DNA from 3 places in the Pseudomonas yamanorum genome. Region 1 is predicted to be linked to each of the others. Evidence: predicted binding sites of a transcription regulator. Region 1 holds the regulator's gene; each other region holds the start of a gene.

Region 1 (7,521 bases):
GCGTCAGGCCATGAAACTGGTACGTGATGAGTTGGGCGCCGACGCTGCGATTATCGGTAACCGTCGTATTGCCGGCGGTGTGGAGCTGACGGCTGCCCTGGATTACAAGCCCTCGGCCCTGGCGCCGCGTGTGCCGAACATGGAACTGGAAGACGAGCTGCGCAAGACCGCTTCGCGCATTGTCTCGGCCCAGGCTGAACTGAGCATGCGTGGCGACAGCGACGCATCCACCAATCGCCAGCTGTTTGCCGGGTTGCCGCTGACGGCGTCCGAGCCTCTGGTAGAGCCGACTTTTGTTGAACCGCCGCGTCCTGCTGCGCCCGCCCCGGCGGCAGCGGTAGACCAGCGGGTGTTCGACTCGATGCGTTTCGAACTCAACGGCCTGCGTGAACTGCTGGAAGTGCAGTTGGGCTCCCTGGCCTGGAACCAGTTGCAGGGCAGCCAGCCACAACAGGCCAACCTGTGGCGTCGCCTGCAACGCATCGGCCTGTCCGGCCCGTTGTCCCGCGACCTGCTGCAACTGACCACCCAAATTGAAGAACCTCGCCAGGCCTGGCGCATGCTCCTGGCCCACTTGGCGCGGATGATCGTCACCCCGGAAATCGAACCCCTGGAAGAAGGCGGCGTGATTGCCATGGTCGGCCCTGCCGGCATGGGCAAGACCACCACCCTCGCCAAGCTGGCCGCACGTTATGTGCTCAAGTACGGCGCGCAGAACATCGCGCTGGTGAGCATGGACAGCTACCGCATTGGCGCCCAGGAGCAACTCAAGACCCTGGGCCGCATCCTCAATGTGCCGGTGACCCACGTCGACCCGGGCCAGTCCCTGGCCAACGCCCTCGACCCGCTGCTGCGCAAGCGCGTGGTGCTGATCGACACCGCCGGCCTGCAAGCCAGTGACCCGGCCCTGCGTATGCAGCTGGAAAGCCTGGCCGGGCGCGGGATCAAATCCAGAAACTATTTGGTACTTGCCACTACCAGCCAGAAGCAGGTATTGACGGCCGCCTACCACAGCTACAAGCGCTGTGGGCTGGCGGGCTGCATCCTGACTAAACTGGATGAAACGGCAAGCCTGGGCGAAGTATTGAGCCTGGCCATCAGTCATGAGTTACCGGTCGCCTACCTGACCGACGGGCCGCGGATCCCGGATGATTTGCATCTGCCGCGCCGTCATCAGTTGGTCAGCCGGGCTGTCAGCGTGCAAATGCAGGAAGAACCGAGTGAGGAAGCGATGGCTGACATGTTTGCTGACCTCTACCACAGCCCGAACAAGCGAGTCGGCTGAGGCAATATGAACACATTGCAAAGTATCTACATCGATGGCCTGCCAGCAGTTCCCGCGGCCAACTTATGTAGCCTGCGTCTAAGCAAGACAAGGTAAAGAAATAAAATGGGCAGCATGCATCCCGTACAGGTGATCGCGGTGACCGGCGGCAAAGGTGGCGTCGGGAAAACTAACGTGTCAGTGAATTTGTCCCTGGCTCTGGCAGAGCTTGGCCGTCGCGTCATGCTGCTGGATGCTGACCTGGGCCTGGCGAACGTCGACGTTCTGCTGGGACTGACGCCCAAACATACCCTGGCCGATGTGATCGAAGGCCGCTGTGAGCTGCGCGACGTACTGTTGCAAGGCCCCGGCGGGATTCGCATCGTGCCGGCCGCTTCCGGCACCCAGAGCATGGTGCACCTGAGCCCGGCGCAGCATGCCGGCCTGATTCAGGCGTTCAGTGACATCGGCGACAACCTCGACGTGCTGGTGATCGACACCGCCGCCGGGATCGGCGAATCCGTGGTCAGCTTCGTGCGCGCAGCCCAGGAAGTATTGCTGGTGGTGTGCGATGAACCCACCTCGATCACCGACGCCTACGCCCTGATCAAACTGCTCAACCGCGACTACGGCATGAACCGCTTCCGCGTGCTGGCCAACATGGCCCAAAGCCCGCAGGAAGGGCGGAATCTGTTCGCCAAGTTGACCAAGGTCACAGATCGCTTCCTCGATGTCGCCTTACAATACGTTGGCGCAGTTCCTTACGACGAGTGCGTACGCAAGGCCGTGCAAAAGCAGCGTGCGGTCTATGAAGCGTTCCCTCGTTCGAAGTGCGCATTGGCGTTCAAGGCTATTGCCCAGAAGGTCGATACCTGGCCGTTGCCCGCCAATCCTCGGGGGCATCTGGAGTTTTTCGTCGAGCGATTGGTGCATCAGACGAGCGCAGGACCGGTGCTATGACAGCCAGCGGCTACAACCTTTACAAGAAGTCGGCACGTGACAGTCAGGTCGAATTGATCGAGCGCTATGCGCCCCTGGTCAAGCGCATTGCCTATCACTTGCTGGCGCGCTTGCCTGCCAGTGTCCAGGTCGAAGACTTGATCCAGGCGGGGATGATCGGCCTCCTCGAAGTGTCGACCAAGTACGACGCGAGCAAAGGCGCGAGTTTCGAGACCTACGCGGGGATTCGTATCCGTGGGGCCATGCTCGATGAAGTGCGTAAAGGTGATTGGGCGCCGCGTTCGGTACACCGCAACACGCGGATGGTGAGTGACGCAATTCGCTCAATTGAAGCAAAAACCGGTCGCGACGCTAAAGATCACGAAGTTGCGGCCGAACTCCAATTGAGTCTCGACGATTATTACGGGATTTTGAACGATACCTTGGGCAGCCGCCTGTTCAGTTTCGACGACCTTTTGCAGGACGGCGAACATGAAGGGCTGCACGAGGACGGCGCGAGTGCTCATCTCGAACCGTCACGCGATCTGGAAGATGAACGCTTCCAGCGTGCGCTGGCGGACGCGATTGCCAATTTGCCGGAGCGTGAGCGACTGGTGTTGGCGCTGTACTACGACGAAGAGCTGAACCTCAAGGAAATCGGTGAGGTCCTGGGGGTCAGCGAATCGCGGGTCAGCCAGTTACACAGCCAGTGCGCGGCCCGCTTGCGGGGGCGTTTGGGAGAGTGGCGAGCGCGCTGACAGGCAGTGTGGGGACACTGCGAACGATACCGTCCGGGCTCTGCGCCCGGACGGGCTTGGCCCGTGGTGCGCCCCCGGTAGTCCTTTTTGTGTAACGCCTGTTGATTGATATGGCGCGCCCAGGTGCTGGGCGCGTTTAAGACTGCTTGGAGGTCGAATTGGACAAGAACATGAAAATCCTCATCGTTGATGACTTCTCAACGATGCGGCGGATCATAAAAAACCTGTTGCGTGACCTTGGGTTCACTAACACGGTCGAGGCGGATGACGGCATTACGGCGATTCCGATCCTCAACAGCGGGAGCATCGACTTTCTGGTAACAGACTGGAACATGCCGGGCATGACCGGTATCGATCTGCTGCGCCACGTGCGCGCTGATGAAAAACTGCGCAGCCTGCCTGTGCTGATGGTGACCGCTGAAGCCAAGCGTGAACAGATCATCGAAGCCGCCCAAGCCGGGGTTAACGGCTACGTGGTCAAGCCATTCACTGCACTGGCCTTGAAAGAGAAGATCGAAAAGATCTTCGAACGCATCGGTCATTGATGCTGCCACGGGGGAGCTATGGAGCATAAAGAATCATCGCAGGCCGACTTTGAGTCGACCCTGAAAAAACATGCTCACCAACTTGTCGAAAGCCTTGAAAAAGGCCAGTTCGGTGACGCGGTGCAGTTAATCCATGAGCTCAACCAGACCCGTGACCGCGGCCTGTACCAGGAAGTGGGCAAGCTCACGCGTGAGTTGCACAGTGCGATTGTCAATTTTCAGATTGACCCGCACATGCCCCAGGCCGAAGAAATCTCGCAGATCACGGATGCCACCGAACGCCTGTCCTATGTGGTCAGGCTGACTGAGGCGGCGGCCAACCGCACCATGGACCTGGTGGAAAACGCCACGCCTCTGGTCAACGGTATGGCCAGTGAAGCCAAGGCCCTGAGCACTGACTGGGGCCGGTTCATGCGTCGGGAAGTGGGCGCTGAAGAGTTTCGTGAACTGGCGCGTCGGGTCGAGGGCTTTTTGTCCCGCAGCGAGCAGGAAAACCGCACGGTTTCCAGCAACCTGAATGACATTCTGCTGGCCCAGGACTACCAGGACCTCACCGGTCAGGTGATCAAGCGCGTGACCCAACTGGTCACCGAGGTGGAAAGCAACCTGCTCAAACTGGTGTTGATGGCGGGCCAGGTCGACCGGTTTGCCGGCATCGAACATGACCGCGAAGCGATCCTTTCTGAAAAAGATCCACAAAAACACCTCGCCAAGGGTGAAGGTCCGCAGATTCATGCCGATAAACGTGAAGACGTTGTATCCGGGCAAGACGACGTAGACGATTTGCTGTCCAGTTTAGGCTTCTAAGGAGCACACCCATGAGCTTCGGCGCCGATGAAGAAATCCTTCAGGATTTCCTTGTAGAGGCCGGCGAAATTTTAGAGCAACTGTCCGAACAACTGGTCGAGCTGGAAAGCCGACCGGATGATGCGAACCTGCTCAATGCAATTTTTCGCGGTTTTCACACTGTAAAAGGGGGCGCCGGCTTCCTCCAGCTCCACGAGCTGGTGGAGTGCTGTCACATCGCCGAGAACGTGTTCGACATCCTGCGCAAGGGTGAGCGACACGTCGACTCGGAACTGATGGACGTGATCCTGGAAGCGCTGGACGCGGTCAACGGCATGTTCAGTGAAGTGCGCGAACGTGCACCGATCACGGCCGCCACTCCGGAACTGCTGGCCGCCCTGGCGCGCCTGGCGGAACCTGCGGCCAACGCGCCGGTGGTCGAAGCGGTGGCTGAGCCTGTCGCCGAGCCTGCGGGCGACGTGACCGACAGCGAATTTGAACAACTGCTGGACTCGCTGAACGCCGTCAAGGCCGAAGCCGAGGCTCCGGCGGCCAATGCGCCGGCCATGGTGCCAACCACTGAAGACATCACTGACGCCGAGTTCGAGTCGTTGCTCGACCAGTTGCACGGCAAGGGTCAGTTTGCCCCGGACGCGGTGGCCGCAGCGCCAGCGCCTACGGAAGCCGCGGCGCCTGCCAGCAACGAAATCACCGACGACGAATTTGAAGCGCTGCTGGACCAGTTGCATGGCAAAGGCTCGTTTGCTGCCGATGCACTGCCGGAAGTCGCCGCAACCGCCGCCGCACCTGCAGCACCTGCTGCTACTGCAGCCGCTGCACCGGCTGCCGATGGACTGATCTCCGATCACGAATTCGAAGCCCTGCTGGATGAACTGCACGGCAAGGGCAAGTTCACCGAAGTGGTCGGCGCTGCTGCACCGGCTGCTACAGCTGCCGCTGCGGTGACAACGCCAGCCCCGGTGGCCGCCAAGGCCGCTGCACCAGTGGCTGCCAAACCTGCACCGGCCCCGGCACCCGCGCGTGCCGCTGCTGCTCCGGCCGCAGACAAGCAACCGGCCAGTGAAGCCGAAACCACCGTGCGGGTTGATACCGCGCGCCTGGACGACATCATGAACATGGTCGGCGAACTGGTGCTGGTGCGTAACCGCCTGGTGCGACTGGGCCTGAACAGCGGCGATGAGGCCATGCAAAAGGCCGTGTCGAACCTCGACGTGGTCACCGCCGACCTGCAAACCGCCGTCATGAAGACCCGGATGCAGCCGATCAAGAAAGTCTTCGGCCGCTTCCCGCGCCTGGTTCGCGACCTGGCACGCCAGCTCAAGAAAGAGATCAACCTGGAACTGGTGGGTGAAGAAACCGACCTCGACAAAAACCTTGTCGAGGCCCTGGCCGACCCGCTGGTCCACTTGGTGCGCAACGCGGTCGACCACGGTGTCGAGACGCCGGAAGAGCGCGAAGCCTCGGGCAAAAACCGCCAGGGCAAAGTGATCCTGGCGGCCGAACAGGAAGGCGACCATATCCTGCTGTCGATCACCGACGACGGCAAAGGCATGGACCCCACGATACTGCGCAACATTGCGGTCAAGCGTGGCGTGATGGACAAGGACGCCGCCGACCGCCTCACCGACACCGAGTGCTACAACCTGATCTTCGCCCCGGGCTTCTCCACCAAGACCGAGATTTCCGACGTGTCGGGCCGTGGCGTGGGCATGGACGTGGTGAAGACCAAGATCAGCCAGCTCAACGGTTCGATCAACATCTACTCGACCAAGGGCCAGGGCTCGAAGATCGTCATCAAGGTGCCGTTGACCCTGGCGATCATGCCGACCCTGATGGTGATGCTGGGCAACCAGGCGTTCGCCTTCCCGCTGGTCAACGTCAACGAAATCTTCCACCTCGACCTGTCGCGCACCAACGTGGTGGACGGCCAGGAAGTGGTGATCGTGCGCGACAAGGCGCTGCCACTGTTCTACCTCAAGCGCTGGCTGGTGGCTTCGGCCAAGCATGAAGAGCAGCGCGAAGGCCATGTGGTGATTCTTTCCGTGGGCACCCAGCGTATCGGCTTTGTGGTCGATCAGCTGGTGGGCCAGGAAGAAGTGGTCATCAAGCCTTTGGGCAAAATGCTGCAGGGAACCCCGGGCATGTCGGGTGCGACCATTACCGGTGACGGTCGGATCGCGCTGATTCTGGATGTTCCGAGCATGCTCAAGCGTTACGCCGCACGGCGTATTTGATTCGGCCCGGGCAGGGCGGTTGTCCCTCGCCCGGCCTAACGGAGTGTTTATGGTAGTCAAGGTCCTGGTGGTGGACGATTCAGGTTTCTTCCGCCGCCGCGTCTCGGAAATTCTTTCATCGGATTCCAATATCCAGGTGGTCGGCACGGCCACCAACGGCAAAGAGGCGATCGATCAGGCCATGGCCCTCAAGCCAGACGTGATCACCATGGACTACGAGATGCCGATGATGGACGGCATCACGGCGGTGCGGCACATCATGCAGCGCTGCCCGACTCCGGTGTTGATGTTCTCCTCGCTGACCCACGAAGGCGCCCGGGTCACCCTGGATGCGCTGGACGCCGGCGCGGTGGACTTCCTGCCGAAGAATTTCGAAGACATCTCGCGCAATCCCGAGAAGGTCAAACAGATGCTTTGCGAGAAGGTGCACAGCATCTCCCGCAGTAACCGACGCAGCCTGTTCAGTGCACCGGCGCCGGCACCTGTTACACCGCCACCGGCAGCCCCGAGCACCTTTGGTCGCCCGGCGCCTGCGCCGGTTGCGCGCCCGGCCGCAGCACCTGTGCGTACGGCTGCGCCCGCCGCGCATTCGCCTGCTCCCAAGCGCAAGGCCTACAAGCTGGTGGCCATCGGCACCTCCACCGGCGGCCCGGTTGCCTTGCAGCGCGTGTTGACCCAGCTGCCGGCCAACTTTCCTGCGCCGATCGTGTTGATCCAGCACATGCCGGCTGCGTTCACCAAGGCCTTCGCCGAGCGCCTGGACAAGTTGTGCCGCATCAGCGTCAAGGAAGCCGAGGATGGCGACATCCTGCGCCCGGGCCTCGCGCTGCTGGCCCCTGGCGGCAAGCAGATGATGGTCGATGGTCGTGGTGCGATCAAAATCCTGCCGGGTGACGAGCGCCTGAACTACAAACCGTGTGTGGATATCACCTTCGGTTCCGCCGCCAAGTCCTACGGCGACAAAGTTCTGGCGG
Region 2 (7,521 bases), 2.0 Mb from region 1:
CAACCAGTCGCGGCTCAGCTCCACGGCCTCAAAGCCGAGGGCTGCGGTATTGCTCGATTGCAGGCCCAACAGTTCCAGGTCACGGGAACGTTGCAGGCCGGACACTGAGTCAGGGATCGCCAGGATAAACGGCGCGCCACCCTGGGCATGCTCGATAGCGGCGGCCACCACAAACCCGTTCTTGCGCAGATTGGTCACCCAGTGCAGGCGGCCATTGAGGTTCCAGCCGTCATCCGTCGGCTCGGCGCTGATTTGCAGCGACTCGATGCCGGACAAAAATTTCATCGCGTTGGACAGCCCGGTGGCCCCGGCCAGCTTGCCGCTCAGCAGGTCCGGCAGCAGTTGCTCACGCAGGCGCTGATTCGGGCTTTGCAGCAGGTATTCAATAAACGAGCGTTGGCCCCAGCACACAAACGCCGACGCCAGGGAATGACTGGCCACATCGGCGATGGCCTCTATCGCGCCCGTGACATCGCCGCCCAGACCGCCGAGGTCCTTGGGCACACCGATACGTAATACATTGGCCTCTGCCAGCCGTGGCAGCACTTCCTGCGGATCGCAACTGCCCACATCCAGGGCCTGCGCTTGAACATCGAGCCAACGGCTCAAGATTGGGTCAAGCATTCATGTTTCTCCTTGTTACAGCATGTTTACATCGCGAACGCTTGCGCGCCTTCAGCTTGCCGGTTTTTCCCAACGGTACTGCGCCAGCTCCGGGTTGAGCGGAGTCCGCGCAAACACGTTGGCGAAATTGCACAGGGTGGCCAGGCTGACGCCCAGAATAACCTCAAGCGCATGACCATCGGTGTAGCCCGCCTCACGGAACGCGGTGTAGCCGGCGTCGCTGACATCCCCACGGGTGGCGATCACTTCACGGGTGAACGCGGCCAGTGTCTCATAACGCTCGTTGGGCAGTTCGCCGCGTTGGCGCAGGGCGTCGATCACGTCTTCCGGCAGCTTGGCCTTGTTGCGCGCTACGGCAGTGTGCCCGGCGACGCAGAAATCGCAACCGTGGTTCGTGGCGGCAATCAGTTGCACCACTTCGCGGTCGGCCAGGCTCAGGTCGGATTTGGCATTCAGGCCGGAGACAGTGATGTAGGTTTCCAGTGCCGCCGGGGCATTGGCCAGCACCGCCAACAGATTGGGGATGAACCCGGAACCCTTCAGGGCGTTTTCCAGAAAGGGCTTGGCCGCTTCAGGGGCGGTTTCCAGGGTTAGCATCGGTACGCGGGACATGGAGTGGTCTCCTCATGGAATCGTGTACCAAGTCTGTTGGTTATAAAAAATCCGCTCAATAGTCTAAAGTAGCGATTACTTGCTCTAGAGTCTTTCCGTTAGATGAATTCGTCCAGTTCGCTCGTCGATTGGTTATTAGATAGCCTCGAACTCAACACCAGTCTGTTTCACGTCGGCCGTTACTGCGGCGACTGGCACGCCAGCACCCACGGCCTGGCGAGCGCGAGTTTTCATCTGGTGGTGCAAGGGCAGTGCTGGATGCACATCGATGGCGACCCGACCCCTTACCCACTGAACAACGGCGATGCGGTGTTCCTGTTGCGGGATCTCGCGTACCGCTTGTCCAGCGATGGCACCGCCGCCGGTGCCCAGGAGTGCCCGCGCAAGCCAATGGTGCCACTGGACAGCCAGGCGAATGACGGCGTGGGTTTGGTGTGCGGGTTCTTTCATTTCCAGTCCGGACTGTCGGCGATGATTGTCGACACCCTGCCCGCCTGGATCATTTTGCGGGCCGGTGACCCTTCGCTGACCGCCGCGCGCAACCTGTTCGAACTGATCCTGCAGGAATGCGAGCGCACGCCGGCGCCCTCGCCCTCCCTGCTGGAGCGCCTCTGCCACCTGTTGTTCTTGTACGTGCTACGCCAACAGGTGCTGGACAACACCGACCTCGGCGGCCTTGCAGCGCTGGCCCGGCAACCGGCGTTTGCCAACCTGCTGGAACAGTTGATTGCACGCCCCGCCGATCCCTGGACCCTGGAAAGCATGGCAGCCTGCACCGGTTTGTCCCGCTCGGCGTTCTTCAAGCGCTTCAATGAACTGTGCGGGCAGTCGCCGGGGCAAGTGCTGTTGATGATGCGCGTGCGCCACGCCTGCCAGCTGTTCAAGCAAGACCAGACGGTGGCAGACGTGTCCCTCGCCGTGGGTTATCAATCGGTCGCCGCCTTTACCCGCGCCTTCCATAAAGTCACCGGCATCCAGCCCGGCGCCTACCGCAAGGCTCAAGGCTGACGCTGCAACCCGTTGCCCGGCCGGGCGCAAAGCTCCACCAGCCAATCGACAAATACCCGCACCCGTTGCGACAGCTGGCGATGGGGCGGGTACAACGCGGTGAGCGGCAACTTCGGCGGCGGCTGATGCGCCAGCACCTCCACCAACGTGCCCGCGTCCAACTGGCGAACGGCGTGGTAGTAAGGCGTCTGCACCAGGCCGTAACCCGCTTCACAAGCCGCCAGGTAGCCATCGGCACTGTTGACCGCGACTTGCTTGGGCAGGTCGACCAGACGGATGTCGTCGCCGATCTGAAACTCCAGGCCATAACGTTTGCCGCTGGTGCTGGAGAAATACTCCACCACTTGATGGCCGCCCAACTCATCCAGCGTCGATGGCACGCCGAACTGCTGCAAGTACCCGGGACTGGCGCAGGTCACCTGATCCATCAATGCCAGCGGCCGGGCCACCAGTGACTCGTCCAGCGCCAGGCCGCCGCGCAACACGCAGTCCACGCCTTCACGGATCAGGTCCACCGGGCGGTCGTTGAGGCCGATTTCCAGATCAATCTGCGGGTAACGCGTGGTGAACTCGGGCATTGCCGGAATCACCAGGAACCGCCCGATCCCGGAGGGCATATCAATACGCAACGTGCCGCGCGGGTTGCGGCGGCTGGTGGAGAACACCGCCTCGGTTTCCTCAAGGTCCGCCAACAGGCTCACGCAACGCTGGTAGTAGGCGGCACCGTCCAGGGTCGGGCTGACCTGGCGCGTGGTGCGCTGCAACAGTTGCACCCCAAGGTGCGTCTCCAGTTGCTTGATCAGGATGGTCACCGAAGCGCGCGGCAGTTGCAGGCTGTCGGCCGCCCTGGCAAACCCGCCCAGTTCGACAATCCGCACGAACACTCGCATCGCATTAAAACGGTCCACGGGCCGACATCCTTCAGGGATTATTTAGAATTTCATAATAGTGATAGTGGTTTTAGCCGGTTTATCCCGCTTTTGTCGAGGGCAACAATGGAGCCCTTCCCACACAGGAGCTGGACCCATGCACACACGTCAACTCGGTAAAAACGGTCCCCAGGTGTCCGCCATCGGCCTCGGCTGCATGGGCATGACCGATTTCTATACCACCGGCACCGACACCGCCGAAGCCATCGCCACTCTGCACCGCGCCCTGGAACTGGGGATCAACCTGCTGGACACCGCCGACATGTACGGCCCTCATACCAACGAAGAACTGATTGGCAAAGCCATCGCCGGCAAGCGCGACCAGGTCTTTCTCGCCAGCAAGTTCGGCATCGTGCGTGACCCGGCGAACCCGGCGTTGCGTGGAGTAAATGGCCGTCCGGAGTACATTCGCAACGCCATCGACGGCACCCTGAAACGCCTCGGCGTGGAAACCCTGGACCTCTACTACCAGCACCGCATCGACCCTGACGTGGCGATTGAAGAAACCGTCGGCGCCATGGCCGAACTGGTCAAGCAAGGCAAGGTGCGTTACCTGGGCCTGAGTGAAGCGTCGGCGGCCACCCTCCAACGCGCTCACAAAGTACATCCCATCAGCGCCCTGCAAAGCGAATATTCGCTGTGGAGCCGCGACCAGGAAGACAACGGTTGCCTCGCGGCCTGCCAACGCCTGGGGATCACATTTGTGCCTTACAGCCCACTGGGTCGTGGCTTCCTGACCGGCGCGCTGAAAAGCCCGGATGATTTTGCGGCGGATGATTACCGCCGCTTCAGCCCGCGTTTCCAGGGCGAGAACTTTGCGAAGAACCTTCTGCTGGTGGACCAGGTACAAGCCCTGGCTGCCGACAAGGGCGTGACGGCCGGGCAACTGGCGTTGGCCTGGGTGCTGGCGCAAGGGGATTACCTGATCCCGATCCCGGGGACCAAGCAACGCAAGTATCTGGAAGAGAACGTCGCGGCATTGGAGGTCAAGCTGAGCCCGGCCGAGTTGGCGGCGCTGGAGGCGATCTTCCCGGCCAATGCAACGGCAGGGCTGCGTTACCCGGAAGCGGTTATGCAGATGCTGGACAAATAATCCTGCCACTCTGGACCGGGGCTGGCTCGCCAGCTCCGCGCCTTAAATCCCTGCCCTGGGTTTTCTTGCACGATAGTACCTAAAGCTCGCCCTTCCCAAGCCGATAGCCCTTCGAAGCTCTAACAAAGCCGCGTCGCACAATAAACGCTTCGTAAGGACGACCCCATGCCCTCATTGCGCTCTATCCAAACTCGCTACACCCTGTTTCTGGTGCTGTTCGTCCTGTTGTTATTCGTATTGACGGTCGTGGGCATCGGACAGTTGGTGGCCCCCAAGCTGCGCCACACCGAAGAACAGGTGGCCCTCAATCGCATTGCCGAAGTGGCCGAGCAGATCCAGGGCGAACTGAACAAGGTCCAGGCCCAGCAACGCAGCATCACCCAAACCATCCCGCTGCTGGACAGCGACGCCATCGACAAGGTGCTGCCCGGCCTGGTGGACCAGTACGGCGAATTGAAAGTATTTGGCGGCGGCATCTGGCCCCTGCCCAACCAACGCACCCCGGGACGCAACAAGCACAGTACCTTCTGGCACCGCGATGCCTCGGGCAAGCTGGCGGTCAATACGTTCTGGAACAGCGACGCGGCCCCCAACTACTACGACCAGAGCTGGTACAAAGGCGGCCTCGCGTCGCCGCGCGGCCAATGTGCCTGGGCCGCGGCCTACAAGGATGACGCCAGTCAGGAACCGCGCACCAACTGTGCCATGGCCATCCAGCGCGACGGCGCGGCTTACGGCGTCGCCACCATCGACGTGACCCTGGGCTTCTTCAACGACCTGGTGGCCAGCAAGGAAAAAGACCTTGGCGCGCAAATGCTGATCGTCGAAGGCGACGGCAAGATCATCAGCAACAGCACGCGCATCAGCGGCCCGGTGGTGTTGAAAAATATCAGCGAACTGGCCGGCACCTCGGCGTTTGCCGCCCAGGTCAGCGCCGGCCTGGCCCATCGCGACCAATCCCTGCAGCGCAGTGAGTTCGACAACCAGGGCGTGGCCAGCACCTTCTTCATGCGCCCGATCGAGGGCACCCCGTGGTTCCTGGCGACTGCGCTGCCGACTTCGCTGATCACCGCCCAACGTGATGATGTGCTGGGCACCCTGGCGATGCTGCAAATCCCGATGATTCTGCTGCTGGTGCTGTTGCAGGTGTACGCCATCCGCCAGCTGGTACACCGGATGACTGCGCTGAAAACCAATATCGACGCGCTGTCCAACGGCGACGCCGACCTGACCCGGCGCATCACCATCCGCGCCGAGGACGAACTGGGCGCGATTGGCCATTCGGTGAATCGCTTTATCGTCTACCTGCAAAACATGATCGGCGAAGTGACCCTGGCCACCGGCGCCATGTCGTCGAGCCTGGCGCAGTTGCAGCAGACCTCGGCCCAGACCAACCAGATCCTGGTGCGCCATGCCTCGGAAACCGACCAGACCGTCACCGCCATCACCGAAATGAGCTCCACCGCCGATACCGTGGCCGAGAACGCCGCCGAAACTGCGGCGTTCACCCAGCGCGCCAACGAACATGCCGACCGTTCGCGGGTGGTGGTCGGGGAAGCGTCCCGCAGTGTCAGCGCGTTGATCGGCGAAGTCTCCAGCGCCACCCACACCGTGGAAAATATGCGCCAAGATGCCGCGCGCATCACCGAAACCCTCGGCGTGATCGGCGCCATCGCCGGCCAGACCAACCTGCTGGCACTCAATGCGGCCATCGAAGCCGCCCGGGCTGGCGAACAGGGCCGGGGGTTTGCGGTGGTAGCCGACGAAGTCCGCGCCCTCGCCGCCCGTACCCAGGCCAGTACCTCGCAGATCAACGAAATGCTCGCTCGCCTGACTACCGGGGTGAGTTCTTCGGTGACCGCCATGGAAGCCACCCAGGCCAGCTGCCAGTCTGCGGCCGACGCCACGGCCCGGGTGAACACGGGGCTGGACGAGATGGCCGGCTCCGTCAGCCATATCAACAACCTCAGTACCCAGATCGCTACTGCGGCTGAACAGCAAAGCGCGGTGACCGAGGAAATCAACCGCAGCATGGTGCACATCCGCCATATGGTCGAGGAACTGGTGCAAAGCGGCCACGCCACGGAACACAACACCCAGAGCCTGCTGGATGCCAATGGCCGGGTTATTGCATTGATGGGACGCTTCAAGGTGCGTTAAAAAAATAGCCTGAAAGCTCCCGTGCAATGCGCGGGAGCCCGACTATTCTGACAGTTCGCTCCGCCACACAGGAGGTGTGTCATGCACGCAGTTGAGCACCCGATCCGTCTGGAGCGGATCAGTCAGGAACGCTATATCCAGGCCCCTATCGAAACCGTTTACGACTATGTCACCCAACCGGATCGCTGGCATGAATGGCATCCGACATCCCTGGGCGCCGACACCGGCACCACGGGCTCATTGCCCACTGGCCACCGTTTTACCGAGACCATCGACCTGCTGGGTGTGCAGGTACCCATGAGCTATCGCGTGCAGATTGCGCTGCGACCGCGGGAATTCAAGACTGCCTTTACTTCGCTGGCGGTCGACGGATGCATCCATTATTTCTTGCAGGCCCAAGGCAGTGGCACCTTGTTTACCCGGATCCTCACCTATGAAACCGAACTGCAACTGACCACCCTGCATGCGCGCATGATTGCGCTTTCCAACCAGGCCCTTGACCAACTCAAGCAGCGCCTGGAATCCCCGTCTACCTGACAAATCCGTCATCTCCCTCTCAGCTTTCCGACAGCACCAGGCGGTTATTCTGGTGCTGTCGGTGCTTCGTAAAACTTCGTAACACTCCGCAAGAAACCTTTTGTAAAAAGCAGGGAGAATGCCCGGCTGTTGCCCTTTATCTGACGAGATGACGATGAAAACCACCTTGCGACTGGCCGCGCTGTCGGCCCTGCTCATGAGTACCCTGGCCCAAGCCGCCGAGCTGATCCCGATTGATGTGCACCGCGATGCCAATTGCGGTTGCTGCAAGAAGTGGATTGCCCACCTGGAAAGCAACGGGTTCAAGGTCAATGACCATGTGGAAGCTAACATGAGCGAGGTCAAGCAACGCCTGGGCGTGGCACCGCGCCTTGCGTCGTGCCATACCGGCGTGATCGACGGCAAATTCGTCGAAGGCCATGTGCCTGCCGATCAGGTACTGGCCCTGCGCAAGCGCGACGACTTGCTGGGCATTGCTGCACCGGGCATGCCGTTGGGCTCGCCGGGCATGGAAATGGACGGCAGCAGCGATGCCTACCAGGTCATCGGCCTGACTCG
Region 3 (7,521 bases), 2.5 Mb from region 1:
ACTCGGGCTCGGGTTCAACCTCGGGCACCACGGGCTCCGGCGCGAAGCTGGTGTGCAACTGGCGGGCGAGGTCGCCGATTTCGTCCTGGCGGTCGGTGGCCGGGGTGTGCTCGTCGATATCCCGCAGCCAGATGCGCAGTTGCATCAGTGGCGTGGAGATATGCCGGCCCAGGCGCAGGCTCAAGGCCAGGGACAGTGCCAGCAGGATCGCACTCAAGATACCCATGCTTTGCAGGCTGATGGTCATCGGCTGCTGGAACTGTTGCATGTCCAGGCTGATGCGCAGTTGGCCGGCCTTCACGTCCTGAAACGTGATATTGCTCTGGTACAGACCCTCGGCTTCACCCAGCAGGCCGTTTTTCGGGCGTTGCCCGGCTTCGGCCATGATCCGGTTGTCCACGCTATAGATAGCGGCGTGGGCCACCAGCGGGTTCTTGGTCAGGTTGTTGAGCAGCACGTTGAGGCTGAGGATGTCGTTGGACACCAACAACTCAGTCGCCGAGGTGGCGGTCTGGGTGGTCAGGCTCTCGCCCAGGGCGTCGGCTTGCTCGTGCATGGCCTGCTTGAACTGCAAACCCATCACGCAGGCGTAGATGACCAGGGCCAGGGCGACCAGGATCACGTTATGGCTGGCAATGCGTAATGCGATCGGTACACGGCGGTGGCGCAGTGCCCGGAAGATCAGCAGGAAGAAGTTATCGGTTTTTACTGGCGTGGGCCGGTTCACTTAAGCTCGGCTCTTTAGTCCGTGAAGTTGACGCGCAGTATAGCGACAGGCCCAAGACCGGCAAAGCGCTGGCTGTGCCCGATGGTCACTGAAAGTGGGTAGAATGCGGTTTTTTTCCAGCTCGGGGGTGCGCTTTGCGCGAAATTGTCCTGATTAACATCACCGGTGAGGACCGTCCGGGTCTCACCGCAGCCATTACCGGTGTTCTGGCCCAGGGTGGTGTGAACATTCTCGACATCGGCCAGGCGGTGATTCACGACACGCTGTCGTTCGGCATCCTGGTGGAAATTCCCAGCACCGAGCAGGCGTCGTCTGTGCTCAAGGACATCCTGTTTACGGCGTATAAGCTGGATCAGCAGGTGCGTTTCACGCCGGTGTCCGAAGAGGATTACCAGAGCTGGGTGGCCGGCCAGGGCAAGAAGCGCCACATCGTGACGCTGTTGACCCGCAAGGTGACGGCGGAGCAATTGCAGCGTGTCAGTTCGATCACGGCTCAGTACGGTTTGAATATCGACCATATTGACCGTCTGTCGGGTCGCATGCCATTGGACACGCCAGCGGACAAGGGCAAGGGCTGCATCGAGTTCTCCGTACGCGGTGAGCCGGCAGATCCTCAGGCCCTGCGTGCCGAATTCCTGAGTGTTGCCCAGGAGCTGAACGTCGATATCGCCTTCCAGGAAGACTCGCTGTTCCGCCGCAATCGCCGCCTGGCGGTGTTCGACATGGACTCGACGCTGATCGAAGCCGAAGTCATCGACGAATTGGCCAAGGCTGCGGGTGTGGGCGAGCAAGTCTCGGAAATCACCGAGCGCGCCATGGCCGGTGAGCTGGATTTCCGTGCCAGCTTCAAGGAGCGCCTGGCGCTGCTCAAGGGCCTGGATGTGAGCGTGCTGGACTCCATCGGCGCCTCCCTGCGCCTGACCGAAGGCGCCGAAACCCTGTTCGCCGAACTCAAGCGCCTGGGCTACAAGACTGCGATCCTGTCGGGCGGCTTCACCTACTTCGCCAAGCAACTGCAAGCCAAGCTGGGTATCGACTACGTGTTCGCCAACGAGCTGGAAGTGGTGGACGGCAAGGTGACGGGCGTGGCGGTGGAGCCGATTGTCGACGCACAGCGTAAGGCTGATCTGCTGCGGGAATTGGCACACAAGGAAGGGTTGCGTCTGGAGCAGACCATTGCGGTCGGCGACGGGGCGAATGACTTGCCGATGCTGGCGATTGCCGGGTTGGGTGTGGCGTTTCGCGCCAAGCCTCTGGTCAAGCAATCGGCCAAGCAGGCGATTTCGACCCTGGGGCTCGATGGGGTGTTGTACCTGCTGGGCTTCCGCGACCGCGACGGTCAGCTCTGAAGATCGTTCCCACGCTCTGCGTGGGAACGCCGCCCTGGACGCTCCGCGTCCGATTTTGAGGTTGGGACGCGGAGCGTCCCGGGATGCATTCCCACGCGGAGCGTGGGAATGATCGCTAGGTCAGGCTTTCGGCAAACCCATGCCCTGGCCCATCTGCACCGGCGTTCCCGCCTGCAGTTCTTCCGACCAGTTCACCTGGTTCGGCCCAAACAGCACGATCGCCGTCGAACCCAGCTTGAAGCGTCCCAGCTCCGCGCCTTTTTCCAGGTGGATCGGCCCGCGGGCAGCCTCGTCGTAACGGAAGGTTTTCAGCTCGCGCTTCGGCGGCGTAACCAAGCCGGCCCATACCGTCTCGATCGACGCTACGATCATCGCGCCCACCAGCACCACGGCCATCGGGCCGCGTTCGGTGTCGAAAATGCAGGCAACACGCTCGTTACGTGCAAACAGCTCCGGCACGTTTTCGGCGGTGGTCTGGTTTACCGAGAAGATGCGGCCGGGGATGTAGACCATCTCCCGCAGGGTACCGGCCAGTGGCATGTGCACCCGGTGGTAGTCCTTCGGCGACAGGTAGACCGTGGCGAAATCACCGCCCATGAACGGCGCAGCCACGGCCGAATCGCCACCGAGCAATTCCAGCACACTGAAGCTGTGGCCCTTGGCTTGGAACACCCGGCCATGTTCAATCGGGCCCAACTGGCTGACAGCACCGTCGGCCGGGCTCAGCACCGCGCCTGGCGTTTGATCCAGCGGGCGGGCACCGTCTTTCAGGGCGCGGGTGAAGAAGGCGTTGAAGTGCTCGTAAGCGGTCACGTCTTCAACCAGGGCCTGGGACATGTCCACTTGATAGCGCTTGGCGAACCAGGTGGTGAACGCATTCTTGAACCAGCGCACGCGGCATTCGGCAATGCAGCCGGCCAGACGCGACAGCAGGTGGTGGGGCAGCAAGTACTGGCTGAGGATGAACAACTGCTTTTTCATTAACTGTCCTTAAACCTTAAATCTCAACGGGGGTGTCGGGGTGGTTGCCCCATTCGCCCCAGGAACCGGCATAACCTTTGACTCGCGGATAACCGAGCGCCTTGGCCACCAGGTAGGTGAAGCCAGAACGGTGGTGAGTCTGGCAGTGGGTGATGATTTCTTTGTCGCGGGTCAGCCCGAGGTCTTCGAGGATCTGCGGCATGTCGCGGCGGATGCGCAGCTGGCGCGCCTTGTCCATGCCGGCGGTCCATTCGAAGTTCACCGCGCCCGGGATGTGTCCGCCCTTGGCCGCGAGGACTTTCTCCCCGGAGTATTCCAGCGGGCCGCGGGCATCCCAGATGCCCAGGTCGGCAGCGCCGAGGCGGCTTTGCAGGTACTCGCGGGTGGCGGTGGGTTCTTCATGCAACGTCAGGCTGACCGGGCCGCCGGCGCTGGCCGGTACCTCGGTGGACAGCGGGTATTTTTCATCCAGCCACGCCAGCAGGCCGCCGTCGAGGTAGTGGTATTTCTTGTGGCCGATGACGTCGAGCATCCAGATGAATCGCCCGGCCCAGCCACCGCCTTCGTCGTCGTACACCACGTAGGTGGCATCCGGGGTGTGGCCCAGTTCACCGAACAGTTTTTCAAGATCAGCCTTGCCTGGCAGCAGGCCCGGCGCCGGTGGCTGGCCCAGTTGGGTGCGCTTGGGGTCGACAAAGCGTGCGCCGGGGATATGCCCTTCGGCGTAACGCGCGGCGCTGGTGAGGTCCACCAGGATCAGGTGTTCGGCATCAAGGCGACCGAGCAGGTCACTGGGCTCGATGACCAGCGGCAAGCCAGAGAAGTCAGGCATGTGAGGTCTCCTGGGCATAAAAGTTGGGCGCTAAAGGAGGGCGATTGTAGCGCAAGCTTCAGGCGCTGCGGTTGGTAAAGCTGTGCAGGGCCTTTTCGATGCATTGGGCGGTTTTGCCGAAGGCTTGCACGGTGGTTTCCGAGAACGGCCCGCCACCCTGGTCGGCCACCATCAGCATCACCACCCGGCCATTGCAGCTCAGGGAGCGCAGCAGCAGGTGTTCGCCTTTGAACAGGCGGCGCAGTTCCGGCGGCAAGAGTGCCGAGAACTGGGCGTGATTTTCAGGGTTGAGGCGCACCTGGGCGGACTTGGCCAGCAGGCGTTGCAGCAGGGTGCTGTGTGTCGCGTCGAGGCTCAGGTGGTCGGCGTCCTTGGGCAGGCCGTCGACTTGATGCACGCGCAAGGTGCTCAGGGTTTTGTCCGCCATCAGCAGCATCACCCGTTGCATGCCGCAGGCCACCAGGGCCTCCTTGGCGCAGGTGGTCAGGTGCATGGCGTTGGCAAAGCGGCTCGGCTCCACCAGCAATTCGGTGCAGCGCTTGCGCCAGATCGCCAGGGATTCGGCGGTGGGCGGCGGTGCCGGCAGCAAGCCGTGGTGAACACGCTGCACATCCCAGGGCCAGATCAGCGACAGCGCCGGGTGCCAAAGATCGCGCATCAGGGTAGTGCGGGCGCTGATCGCTGCGTGTTGGTGAGACTGCTGCTGCACTTCGGCCAACGGTTGCTGTAGATAAAGCGCAGTGAGGTATTGCCAGCGTTGGGTGTGCGGGCAGGTCCACGACTCCTGTGCCGCCAACGCCAGGCCGTTGGCCAACAGCACGGTGTTGGCCGGCTGGTTCAGCCAGCGGCGCAGGTTCGGGTCGGCATCCAGCAACTGCTGTTGGCGCAACGGCTCGTCTTCGCGGGCAATGCGCAGCGCCTTGGCCAGCAACCGCTGTTCCGTCAGCAGCAACGTATAACCCTGGGACACCCAGATCGGCAGGCGCCAGGCTTCGGTCAACCCCAGGCACAGGTCCAGCAGGCGCACGCCGAACAGTTCCTGTTCGACTATGCGGGCCGATTCACCCTTGTGGATCACCCGCAGTTCCCATGCTTCCAGCAGTTTGGGATAGGCAATCGCCATCGGCCACAGCGGCGAAAGGAGCAGCAGGCTGCCCCAATGAATGTCTTGCCACAGGCGCGCCAGGCGGCTGGCGAACAGGCCGCTGGCTTGTTGCGAGGCGTGCTGGCTGATCATCTGCAATTGGCGCAGGGCCACGGGGATTTCATTCAGCGGCACGGAAGGCAGGCGCCGCAGCAGTTCTTCGGTGCGCTTGAGGCCGAGGCGATTGATCGCCACTTCGAGGTTTTCTGCGGGCTCCGCGAGGCTGCCGTGGGCCTGGTTGTTGGCCTCGCGCATCACGCTGAGCACCAGCGCGGGGCTGTTCTGCATCAACTCTGCAATATCGCGCAACGAACTGCGGTTGTCGCCGATGGCCTTGCAGACCCGGTCGTGACTCGCCTGTGGAACAGGCAAGAGCACATCGTCCAGACGCTTTATCCAAGCGGCCAGGGTCGTGGGTTTTTGAGTTGGGACTGTCGTTTCATTTGCCATGATTGGGGCGCGATCATCACTTACGGTCAACACGCCCGGGACGGGCCGAACTGGTTTTTCGCCATAACGGGCTATAGTCTGGCGCAGATTTGCCGATAAGTAGAACAAGAGTTTTCAACTCTGGCGAATATGACCCTGAACCCGACGGCGCAAGTACTCATCCCCTATGGCTAAAATTATCGGCATCATCGTCGTCATCGCGAGCGTGCTCGGCGGATACGTCCTTTCCCACGGCAAGATTGCGGCGCTGATCCAGCCCTTCGAAGTGCTGATTATCGGTGGTGCGGCGTTCGGCGCATTCCTGCAGGCCAACCCTGGCTACATGACCATGCACGTGATCAAGAAGTCGCTGGGCATGTTCAGCTCGCGCTTCTCCCACACCTTCTACCTGGAAGTGCTGGGGCTGATCTACGAGATCCTCAACAAGAGCCGCCGCGAAGGCATGATGGCCATTGAAGGTGACATCGAGGACGCCGCGGCGAGCCCGATTTTTGCCAAGTACCCGGCAGTGCTCAAAGACGAGCGCATGACCGCCTACATCTGCGATTACCTGCGCATCATGTCGTCCGGCAACATGGCGCCACATGAGCTGGAAGGCCTGTTCGACATGGAACTGTTCAGCCTCAAGGAAGAGCTGGAGCACCCATCCCACGCCGTGACCGGCATCGCCGACGGCATGCCCGGTTTCGGTATTGTTGCTGCGGTGCTCGGGATCGTGGTCACCATGGCCTCCCTCGGTGAAGGCGACCAGAAAGCCATCGGCATGCACGTAGGTGCGGCACTTGTGGGTACCTTCTTCGGTATTCTCGCGGCCTACGGCTTCTTCGGCCCGCTGGCCACGTCCCTGGCCCACGATGCCAAGGAAGAAGTGAATCTGTACGAAGCCATCAAGGCGTGCCTGGTGGCATCGGCTTCCGGCATGCCGCCATCGCTGGCGGTAGAGTTCGGGCGCAAGGTGCTGTATCCGAAGCACCGTCCAAGCTTCGCTGAGCTCGAACAAGCGGTTCGCGGTCGCTAAGCCATGGAAAACAACCAGCCGATCATCATCAAGCGCGTCAAGCGCTTCGCTGCGGGGCACCATGGCGGCGCCTGGAAAATTGCCTTCGCCGACTTTGCGACGGCGATGATGGCGTTCTTCCTGGTGCTGTGGCTGATGTCCACCGCCACGCCGGAACAGAAGATCGCCATCGCCGGGTACTTCAAGGACCCCATCGGTTTCTCCGAGAGTGGCACGCCTTTTGTGATCGACCTCGGTGGTTCGCCGCAACTGGCGCCCGAGCGCACCATCAACCCGGAAATCAAGACCGACTCGCCTCAGGAAAAAATCCCGATCGAGCGCGATACCGTCGAGAGCATGGCCGAACAGGTCGAGCAGGAGCGCCTGGAATTGCTGCTGCAAGAGCTGCAAACCAAGGTTGAGGAAAACCCGCAACTGCTGAAGTTCAAGGATCAGATTTCCTTCGAGATCACGCCCGATGGCTTGCGCATCCAGATCACGGACGCCGCCAACCGGCCGATGTTCGACTCTGGCAGCGCGCGGTTGAAGCCGTACTTTGAAGACATCCTGCTGGCCATGGCCGACACCATCAAGGCCGTGCCGAACAAGATCAGCATCAGCGGCCACACCGACGCCAAGCCGTATGCCGGGCAGGGCGACTTTGGCAACTGGGAGCTCTCGGCCAACCGGGCCAATGCCGCGCGACGTGCACTGGTCGCAGGTAGCTATCCGGACCCACAAGTGGCACGGGTGGTGGGGTTTGCTTCCTCGCAGCTGTTTGATCCCAAGGACCCGTTCAACCCGATCAACCGACGCATCGATATCGTCGTGCTGACCAAAAAAGCCCAGCGTGCGATTGAAGGTGACCGGCCTGCGACGCCACCGGTACCGACCCAGGGTGAGGGCGCGCCGGGCGAAGTGCCGGCAGACCCGAACGCACTGCCGCCCGAGCAGGAGCCGCTGCCAGCCCATGAGCTGCGGCAGAAGCTGAACCTGTTTGATGACGGTGGAATGAAGGACCCGACTCAGCCAGCCACTGGT

The links. The regulator FliA, encoded in region 1, starts transcription of late flagellar genes. The targets are predictions, from matches to a motif close to CTAAAGTTTNNNNNNNNNNNGCCGNTAA.
Region 2: a site for FliA is predicted at 4,346-4,373, ahead of BLU46_RS01220 (methyl-accepting chemotaxis protein). Genes of this name have one in related genera too.
Region 3: a site for FliA is predicted at 5,555-5,582, ahead of motA (flagellar motor stator protein MotA). Genes of this name have one in related genera too.

The regions. Positions count from the first base shown of each region.
Region 1 covers NZ_LT629793.1:5,332,857-5,340,377, forward strand. Annotated here, with positions in the region: gene flhF (flagellar biosynthesis protein FlhF) at 1-1,285, shown strand, start outside; gene fleN (flagellar synthesis regulator FleN) at 1,391-2,224, shown strand; gene fliA (RNA polymerase sigma factor FliA) at 2,221-2,961, shown strand; gene BLU46_RS25200 (chemotaxis response regulator CheY) at 3,132-3,506, shown strand; gene BLU46_RS25205 (protein phosphatase CheZ) at 3,525-4,313, shown strand; gene BLU46_RS25210 (chemotaxis protein CheA) at 4,325-6,547, shown strand; gene BLU46_RS25215 (protein-glutamate methylesterase/protein-glutamine glutaminase) at 6,597-7,521, shown strand, end outside.
Region 2 covers NZ_LT629793.1:235,922-243,442, forward strand. Annotated here, with positions in the region: gene BLU46_RS01195 (acyl-CoA dehydrogenase family protein) at 1-624, opposite strand, end outside; gene BLU46_RS01200 (carboxymuconolactone decarboxylase family protein) at 676-1,236, opposite strand; gene BLU46_RS01205 (AraC family transcriptional regulator) at 1,339-2,244, shown strand; gene BLU46_RS01210 (LysR family transcriptional regulator) at 2,235-3,152, opposite strand; gene BLU46_RS01215 (aldo/keto reductase) at 3,271-4,266, shown strand; gene BLU46_RS01220 (methyl-accepting chemotaxis protein) at 4,432-6,426, shown strand; gene BLU46_RS01225 (SRPBCC family protein) at 6,508-6,963, shown strand; gene BLU46_RS01230 (DUF411 domain-containing protein) at 7,118-7,521, shown strand, end outside.
Region 3 covers NZ_LT629793.1:2,842,470-2,849,990, reverse strand. Annotated here, with positions in the region: gene BLU46_RS13585 (AhpA/YtjB family protein) at 1-727, opposite strand, end outside; gene serB (phosphoserine phosphatase SerB) at 862-2,076, shown strand; gene asd (archaetidylserine decarboxylase) at 2,197-3,057, opposite strand; gene rhdA (thiosulfate sulfurtransferase) at 3,074-3,889, opposite strand; gene BLU46_RS13565 (HDOD domain-containing protein) at 3,948-5,483, opposite strand; gene motA (flagellar motor stator protein MotA) at 5,650-6,501, shown strand; gene motB (flagellar motor protein MotB) at 6,505-7,521, shown strand, end outside.